One region of the Rhizobium sp. AG207R genome, then DNA from elsewhere that is predicted to be linked to it. Evidence: predicted binding sites of a transcription regulator. Region 1 holds the regulator's gene; the other holds the start of a gene.

The links. Region 1 encodes LexA, which represses DNA repair genes until DNA is damaged. Its sites were predicted from a motif close to TGTTCNNNNTGTGTTCNG; they were not measured.
Region 2: the regulator LexA is predicted to act here: its motif matches at 1,843-1,860, upstream of JJQ51_RS15515 (ribonuclease T2 family protein).

Annotation. Positions count from the first base shown of each region.
Region 1 is NZ_JAEPVT010000009.1:134,820-139,230, reverse strand. Features, by position in the region: gene kdsA (3-deoxy-8-phosphooctulonate synthase) at 1-67, opposite strand, end outside; gene JJQ51_RS21900 (VOC family protein) at 64-951, opposite strand; gene lexA (transcriptional repressor LexA) at 1,371-2,093, shown strand; gene JJQ51_RS21890 (ComEC/Rec2 family competence protein) at 2,074-4,411, opposite strand, start outside.
Region 2 is NZ_JAEPVT010000006.1:115,458-119,868, forward strand. Features, by position in the region: gene ettA (energy-dependent translational throttle protein EttA) at 1-957, opposite strand, end outside; gene JJQ51_RS15515 (ribonuclease T2 family protein) at 1,083-1,829, opposite strand; gene JJQ51_RS15520 (alpha/beta hydrolase) at 1,995-2,927, shown strand; gene JJQ51_RS15525 (DMT family transporter) at 2,947-3,906, shown strand; gene JJQ51_RS15530 (CaiB/BaiF CoA transferase family protein) at 3,925-4,411, shown strand, end outside.

The DNA.
Region 1 (4,411 bases):
TTGCAGTATTGGAAAAGAGGACCTTGGAGGCACCCTCGCCGACGGTGACTTCCGAATTCGTGCTCATATTATCTCCTCAAAGGCGAACAATGCGCCCTGACCGGGTGCCAACCTCGCCAATAGACGATTGTTCTTACGCGTATAGGTGACGCCGTTAGCAGTGAAATGCGACGATGTCACGGAAAGATCGCGCGTTTTGAAAAGGATTGCACGTGCTCTGAGCCCCGGATCATTCGTGCGAACAGGTAGATCATAGAATGCCTCCATTCCTTCCGGCGTCAAAATCTCCAGATCGGCATTGGCGGCCTTGATCGTCAGGCCAAAGGAATGCTCCATAATGCGCGGGCCACCGACAAGCTCCTCGAAGAAGCCGCGATAGGCCGCCGGCTTCGGCGCGCAAAGCGCTACCCGCGCGATACCAGTCACGCCGTTTTCGTGACGCTCGAGCACACTGCGGTCAGCCGGCAGCGGATTGATGCGCTGACAGCAGAAAGCGAGAAAATCCGGCGCGCGCAGATCGGCGGCGAAGGCAAGACGAAAACCGGCCGTGGTTTCCGTTCCATCCGGCATCTTCATGGGACGGGAGAAATCCAGCATCTGCCCCGCCGAAATCGCAGCTGCTTTGAAGCGCTCGTCATCCGCCACCGCGTCATCCGTACCGAATACCACGGCCGAAAAGCCATTTTCGCCGACCCGGAAGCGATAGGCTTGATCGCGGGCAACAAAAACATTGCCATCCATGATGCTCTTCTCGCACTGCTCCGCAGACGCGACGCCCAGAGGTTCGAGATAGGTTTTATCGGCAAGGAAGACGCAGGCATTCTGCGTGCCAAAGGGATGGCGCGCATCTGGAGCCACTGTAAAACCGAGCTTGCCGAGGCGCTCGCGTGCCAGAGCGATATCGACGGTCGGCAGCACGAGATGATCCAGCGGATGCGGAGACGAAATCATGGCTTCTCCTGTTTGCTTGCCGAAGCAGATTTGCGCCCATCCCCCGCGCAATTCAAGATGGAAGCATGGAACACCCGGAGCACACGACATGGATCGAAGGCAATCTCGCAAACGTGATTGCTGATTCTCTGCCATGGCTGGCTCATGCAGCCGCGCGGCACGTTCATCCAAATGCTCGGCGCACGGGCTGAACGACAAAGTCTCGGAAGCGAGTAGAGCGGCATTTCTCTTATTTTTCTGCAGGTTAACGGAGACACAGCGCGCCGATGTTCGGAGCCGATCCATTCGCAAATGGTAATTATTTAACTGACCTCACAAGGCTTTACCGAAATTTAAGTACTTGCGGAACACATATGGAACATATAGTGTCCGTTCTGGATTTGTTTCACAGCTTTTCTTGATTCTGGGGTTCCAAGACGATGTTGACGCGCAAGCAGCAGGAACTGCTTCTCTTCATTCACGAACGCATGAAGGAATCCGGGGTTCCGCCATCTTTCGACGAGATGAAGGATGCACTGGATCTGGCATCGAAATCCGGTATTCATCGCCTGATTACGGCACTGGAGGAGCGGGGCTTTATCCGCCGGCTGCCGAACCGGGCCAGAGCGCTCGAAGTCATCAAGCTTCCCGACGCCTATAATCCGAGCCTGCAGCAGCGCCGCGGCTTTTCTCCGAGCGTTATCGAGGGCAGCCTCGGAAAGCCGCAGCCCGTTGCCCCGCCCGCTCCGTCGAAGGTGGCAAATGACGATCACAATAGCTCGGCGTCGGTGCCCGTGATGGGCCGCATCGCTGCCGGTGTTCCGATCTCGGCCATCCAGAACAATACGCACGACATTACCGTTCCCGCCGACATGCTCGGATCCGGCGAACATTATGCGCTTGAAGTTCGAGGGGATTCGATGATCGATGCCGGCATCTTCGACGGCGATACGGTCATCATCCGCAATTCGACGACGGCCAATCCCGGCGACATCGTCGTGGCGCTGGTCGATGACGAAGAGGCGACACTGAAGCGCTTCCGTCGCAAGGGTGCTTCCATCGCGCTTGAGGCTGCAAACCCGGCATACGAAACCCGCATCTTCGGACCGGATCGCGTGAAGGTCCAAGGCAAGCTCGTTGGCCTTATTCGCCGCTATCACTGACCGGTGAATTGTCGATGGCGGGTGACGTGGGCGCAATTGGCGCGTCGAATTTGCCGGTGCGCCAATCGTAGGTTCGATGCCTGGTCCAGGGACGCTGCGGGTTCTCGAATGCGGTTGAGAGGATGGGCTTGTCTCCGGTAAGCACCATTTCGATGGAGCCGGTTTTACGCAATGTCGCACCGGTTATGAGCATCGCTCCGGAACGGCAATGGTCGAGCCGTAGCCGGATTGGCGTCACGATAATGTTCCCCGTGTCGCAAGCCGCAGGCAGGTAGGCCGCGTTTTCGATAGTGACCAATATCGCGCCGTTTTCAAGCATGGCCGCGCACCATGCTCCTTTCTGGCAGGCGAAACTGCCTTGCATGGTGCGGTCCAAGGCTTCTTCCATTGCGATACGGACCGCCTTCTGTTCTTCACTGTTCAATCGCTTATAACGATCTGCCTTGCCGATTTGTGGAAGTCGGCTGTCAGCCGGGAGCATGGTCGGAGGCTGATGGTCCGCCGCAACCAGTGCCTTTTGCCATTGTTCGAAAATAAAGGCCTGCGGTCTCTCGCGATTGGTCGCGAGTATATTGTCCTGGCGCAATGCGACTAGGACGCCATCTTCGGAGATCATCAGGTCGGGTTTCGGTACGCCAGATCCGAATGCCGCCAAGCCCATGGACAAGAGCGATAATAGCAGGCCCAGATGACGAAGCCGGGTCCGCAATATGCTCATGATCAGGAAGCCGATAATGAATGTCGGCATCAGCCAGGCCGGCTGGCGACCGAAGGTAATGTCGCCTCCCCAACCAGCTACGGTTCTTGCGATCACGATAACGAGTTCCAGTCCCTCGCCGGTTACTTTCCAGAAAGGCCCGTCGAGACCGAGCGGCATGAGCAGCATCGCCGCCATGCCGAATGGCATGACGATAAAGGAGACGATGGGCATAGCAGCGAGATTGGCGGCGAGCCCATATGTCGCCAACCGGTGAAAATGCTCGATCGAGAAGATAGCCGTCGACGCGCCGCCGATGAACGAGGTCGACGTCACGCCTGCGAAGAAGCGCATGACGAACAATAGCGGACTCAATAGACGGACGCGCGGCAAAATGTTTTCGCGATGCCGCCGCCGCTTCCATAGCGAATAGCCCGACACCAGCGCCAGTGTCGCCGCATAGGACATCTGGAAGCTCGGACCGAGGACTTGCGACGGCGACAGTACAAGAATGATGATCGCTGAAAGTGCGACATTGCGCAGACTGATCGATGGCCGATCGAAAAGCACGGCCACAAGCATGATCGCCATCATGATGAAGGCCCGCTCGGCGGATACACCGAAGCCGGAGATGAGATAATAGGCAGTTACAGTGAGAAGCGCACCGAGGGCTGCGAACTTCTTGGTCGGCCAGGCCTGCGCGACACCGGGAAACAGGCTGAACAAGTAGCGTAGGCCGATGTAGAAAATGCCGGCCGACAACGCCATGTTCAGACCGGAAATTGCAATGATATGGGTCAGGCCGGCAATTCTCAGCGCTTCCGTCGTATTCTTGGAGATTGCGCGTCTCTCATCGGTGACAAGCGCCGCGGCAAAGGCGCCGGTATCTCCCGGCAAGGTTTGCCTGATCCTGTCGCCTATGCTGTTGCGCAGGCCAGCAAGCCAAATATCGGCCGCATCCAATAAGGAGCCGGCCGCGTTGTCACCGGATGGCGACAGCAATTCCGGTGTTCCGTAGGCAAAGCCGTTCGCACCGATACCGTTGAAATAAGAACTGAAGGCGAAATCGTTGAGACCAAGCAAGGCCGGTCCGGCCGGCGGCGTCAACCGCGCCCTACCCTGGATGCGATCACCGAGATCGAACGGCTCCGCCTGCTTGCGCACGAAGATCGTAACCCGCTGCGGCGCGCGGCGAATGGAAGGTTTTTCCGTTGCCTCGACGCGAACGACATAGCGCCAGCGTCCATTGTCATAGGATTCCCGTCGTTCGATCTGACCGGTCACGGTCGTGGTCACGGCCGAATCGAGCATGACGGTAGAAACCCGCCAGCTCTCGCATTGCGCCAGCGCCATGCCCAGGCAAAGGAGCATGCCTGCCAAAAGCAGATGGCGAAACAGCCTGCCTGCCTCCTGCATGAGCGCGAAGCCGCTGGTGAAGACCAACAGGCCTACAAGAACAGCCTGTGGAGGCGGATCGCTGCCAGCCTTGAACCAGAAAATTGCACCAAGGCCCATATAGATCGGCGCAAGCAGGACCGCGCGACCATGGGCCGCCTCCTCTTCGATCAATCCGAAGGTGCCAAGCCGAATGCGGCTTGATACCCGCAATAGCCGGGATGTC
Region 2 (4,411 bases), on a different contig from region 1:
CTCGATCACCACCTGGCCGAGACGCTCGCTGACCGGAATGATGATCTGCGCATCACCGGGACGCTGATTTTCAGCAGCATCGACCAGCTGTTCGTAAGCGTTGATACGCGCCTTGGACTTGGCCTGACGGGCCTTGGGGCTGGAGGCGATCCATTCCTGTTCGCGGCTGATCGCCTTCTGGCGGCCAGCTTCTTCGCGGGCTTCCTGCAGCATGCGCTTGGCCTTGGCCTGCAGATAGGCGGAGTAGTTGCCTTCGTATGGAATGCCGCGGCCGCGGTCGAGTTCGAGAATCCAGCCGGTAACATTGTCGAGGAAGTAGCGGTCGTGGGTGATCATCATCACTGCACCCGGATAGTCGCGCAGGTGCTTTTCCAGCCAGGCAATGGTCTCAGCGTCGAGATGGTTGGTCGGTTCGTCGAGCAGCAGCAGGTCCGGCTGCGAGAGAAGCAGGCGGCAAAGTGCGATACGGCGGCGCTCACCGCCGGAAAGGCTGGTGACTTCGGCATCGCGCGGCGGGCAGCGCAATGCGTCCATCGCCATTTCCACCTGGCTTTCCAGATCCCAGAGGTTCTGGCTGTCGATGATGTCCTGGAGCTTAGCGCCCTCTTCCGCCGTCTCGTCGGAATAGTTCATCATCAATTCGTTGTAGCGATTGAGGATTTCGGTTTTCTTGGCAACGCCTTCCATGACGTTTTCGAAAACCGTCTTGTTGGGATCGAGCTGCGGCTCCTGCGGCAGATAGCCGATGGTGGCGCCTTCCGCGAGCCAGGCTTCGCCGGTATATTCCTTGTCGAGGCCGGCCATGATGCGTAGCACGGTCGACTTACCTGCACCGTTCGGACCGAGAATACCGATCTTGGCATCGGGGTAGAAGGAGAGATGGATATTCTCGAGAATTTTCTTGGCGCCATAGGACTTATTCAGACCGGCCATATGATAAATGAACTGACGTGCCATAGCTTGGGTTGCTCCACGGACGAATAGCGTTGCGAGTTGTGCCGCTATGTAGGGGAAACCCTGCCCTCGGGCAACGGCGAAACCTCGTCCGAGGGCATTATCCGCGTCAGAAAAGCCGTATTTTCTCAGAAGCCGGCCGCGTCCACCACGCCCCGGTCGCAGCCGAAGGAGGTGCTGCCGGCACCTTGGATCAGTTTGGCGAGCCGCAGCTCACTGCCTTGTTGCGGATCGATCGCATCCTCCGAGAGGCCGATGGTCAGCTCTGAAATCATCCTGACATCGCCAACACGGCGGCAGCTCATCTTGATGCGGGCATTGGCGCCCTCGCCGAAACTCTGGTCAAAAGCAGCCTTGATGCTCTCGGCATCCAGCTCCTTGCCGATATTTTGCGCGAAGAGATCGCGCACAGCAGATGTATTGAGCTCGGCGATCAGGCCAGCGGCGATGGAGAAATATTGATCCGCACTCAGCTTCGTGCAGGTGCCGTGCTTGATCCATTCATGCCTTTCCAGGCCCGACTGTGTGCCCGGCATTACCTTGTCAAGCTTTACCTTCACGTCTTGGGAAAGCTGTACCGCCGGCAGGTCCTTCCAGTCACGGCCACGATCCGCCTGTTTCAGATCCTCGGAAACATCGCAATATTCCTGCCGCATCGGCCAGAGACCATGCAGGGAGAAATTCGTCGCGTCATGATTGTTCGACGACTGGTTTCGGCATTCCGCCTTCTTCTGGTTCGTCTGACAAAATGCCGGCTCCCAGCTTGCCGCCAGGATAAAGCGCGTCCGTCCACGGCTATGCTCCTGCGCCATAGCGCTTGCCGCCGCCCCGACCGAAACGAGCACAACCGTAAATACCCGAAGCCACTGCTTCATGCGTACCTCCAACTAGAACATTATAGGAACAAATAAGCAGTTTGAGCGAGCGGGCGCAATCCTGAATCGCAGCGCTCGGAAAGATTTATTTCTGTGAGCTTTACTACCTATCCATTGCAATCGGGCGGATGATAACCTTTCGTCCAACTGGGGAGGAACGAATATATGTTCGCCGAGACGAAGCGCCTGAAAAGTCCGACGGGCGCTACCCTTGCCTACCATCATTTGCCGGCGGCAACCGATGCTCGCGGCGTCCTGCTGATATCGCACGGTCTTGCCGAGCATTCCCGCCGATACGGGGCCTTTGCCGATGCGATGGCGGGCCAAGGCTTCCATGTCTATGCCCACGATCATCGCGGCCATGGCGAGACCACCGCCCCTGACGCGCCGATCGGCCGCTTTGCCCGGAGAAATGGTGTCGAACAGGTGATCACCGATGTGCTCGCCATGCGCGAGCTTGCCGCAAGTACCCATCCCGGCCTGCCGATCATCCTTTTCGGGCATTCCATGGGTGGATTGATCAGCCTGAACACCGTCGTCACGCATTCGGACAAGTTCGATGCGGTCACCGTCTGGAATTCCAATTTTAATCCGGGACTCGCCGGCCGCGCCGCCCAGCTCATCTTGAAAACGGAGCGCATGTTCAAGGGATCGGACGTCCCGAGCGGGCCGCTGCCGAAACTGACCTTCGGCACCTGGGGTAAATCGATCAGCAACCGTCGCACGGATTTCGACTGGCTCTCGCGTATTCCTGGGCAGGTGGACAAATATATCGCTGATCCGCTTTGCGGCTTCGATGCCTCGGTCTCGCTCTGGCTCGACCTGTTCGAACTTACCTTCCGCGCACCACAGAAGGCGCATCTCGATCGTCTCCGCCGCGATATGCCGATTCATCTCGTCGGCGGCGGCAAGGATCCGGCAACCGACAATGCGAAAGCGATTTCCTGGCTGGCAAAGCATTTGAAAAAAGCCGGCTTCTCTCGTATCACCACCGAGATCTATCCCGACATGCGGCACGAGACGCTTAACGAAATCGGTGCCGAGGAAGCTATCTCCCGCTTTGCCGACTGGTGCAGAACGGCGGTAGCAAAGACCTGATTCTCAAGGAAATTCTGCAATGAACACCCCCAGCGGCTCCTCGGTCCGATTGCAGCAATCTGAGCTGACCTTCGGCCTGTCGATGATGTTTTTATCCGTCGTCCTCTCGCCGGTCATGGATATCTTCTCCAAACTCGCGGCAACCACCATTCCGCCGGCGGAAGTCACCGCTGCACGCTTCATCTTTCAGTCGCTCTTTGCCCTGCCCATGATGGCCTTGCGCGGACAGTGGGGCGTATGGTCGTGGCGCCATAGCGGCGTGCACGCGATCCGCGCCGCCCTTTTAACGCTGTCCATGGTCTCGTTCGTGACCGCGCTGCAAGTCATGGAAGTGGCCGATGCCATTGCCATCTTTTTCGTCGAGCCGATGATGCTCACCATCCTCAGCAGTATATTCCTCAAGGAAACCATTGGCTGGCGTCGTTACACGGCCTGCGCAGTCGGCTTTCTTGGTGCCATGCTGATCATCCAGCCGAGCTTTCAGGAAGTCGGTTTCGTTGCCCTGCTGCCCGTCGTCACGGCACTCTGCGTTGCGGTTTATGTGATGATCACGCGCGTCGTCTCCCACACCGAAGATGCGTGGCCGCTGCAGTTCCAAACGGGACTATGGGGTATAGGCTTCAGTCTGATCTTGCTTGGCATCGGCAAGGCGACGGGATCTGTAATCCTTTATCCGGTTATTCCAGATCTGACAGCAATGCTCTATTTGCTCGGCGTCGGCGCGACTGCGGCCGCCTCCGGCATCCTAACAGTCTATGCCTATCGCGCAGTACAAGCTTCGACGCTCGCGCCGCTGCAGTATTTCGAGATCGTTTCGGCAACGATCTTCGGCTGGCTCGTCTTCGACAATTTCCCGGATGCGATCAAATGGCTCGGCATCCTCATCATCATCGGCTCGGGGCTTTATATTCTCTGGCGCGAGCGGCGCTTTGCTTCCAAACCCGTATCCGATACATCTGAAACAGCATTCACGCCCTAAGCGGGAGAGCGGACAGACATGACAGACCAGAAAACCAAGAAACCTCCCCTTTCCGGTATTCGTGTCATTGAGCTTGCCCGCGTGCTTGCCGGTCCCTGGGCGGGGCAGATGCTGGCCGATCTCGGCGCCGATGTCATCAAGGTGGAAAATCCCGACGGCGGCGACGACACCCGCCAATGGGGGCCGCCCTTCGTCGAGGGCAAGGATGGCGAAAATCTCTCCGCTGCCTATTATCACTCCGCCAATCGCGGCAAGCGCTCGGTAATCGCCGATCTCAAGACCCAGGAAGGCCAAGAGCTGGTACGCCGGCTGGTGAAGACGGCGGATGTGGTGATCGAGAATTTCAAGCTCGGCGGCTTGGTAAAGTACGGGCTGGATTATGAAAGCCTGAAGAAGATCAATCCCCGGATCGTCTATTGTTCGATTACCGGCTTCGGCCAGACCGGACCCTATGCCAGTCTCGCCGGCTATGACTATATCGTCCAGGGCATGTCCGGCTTCATGT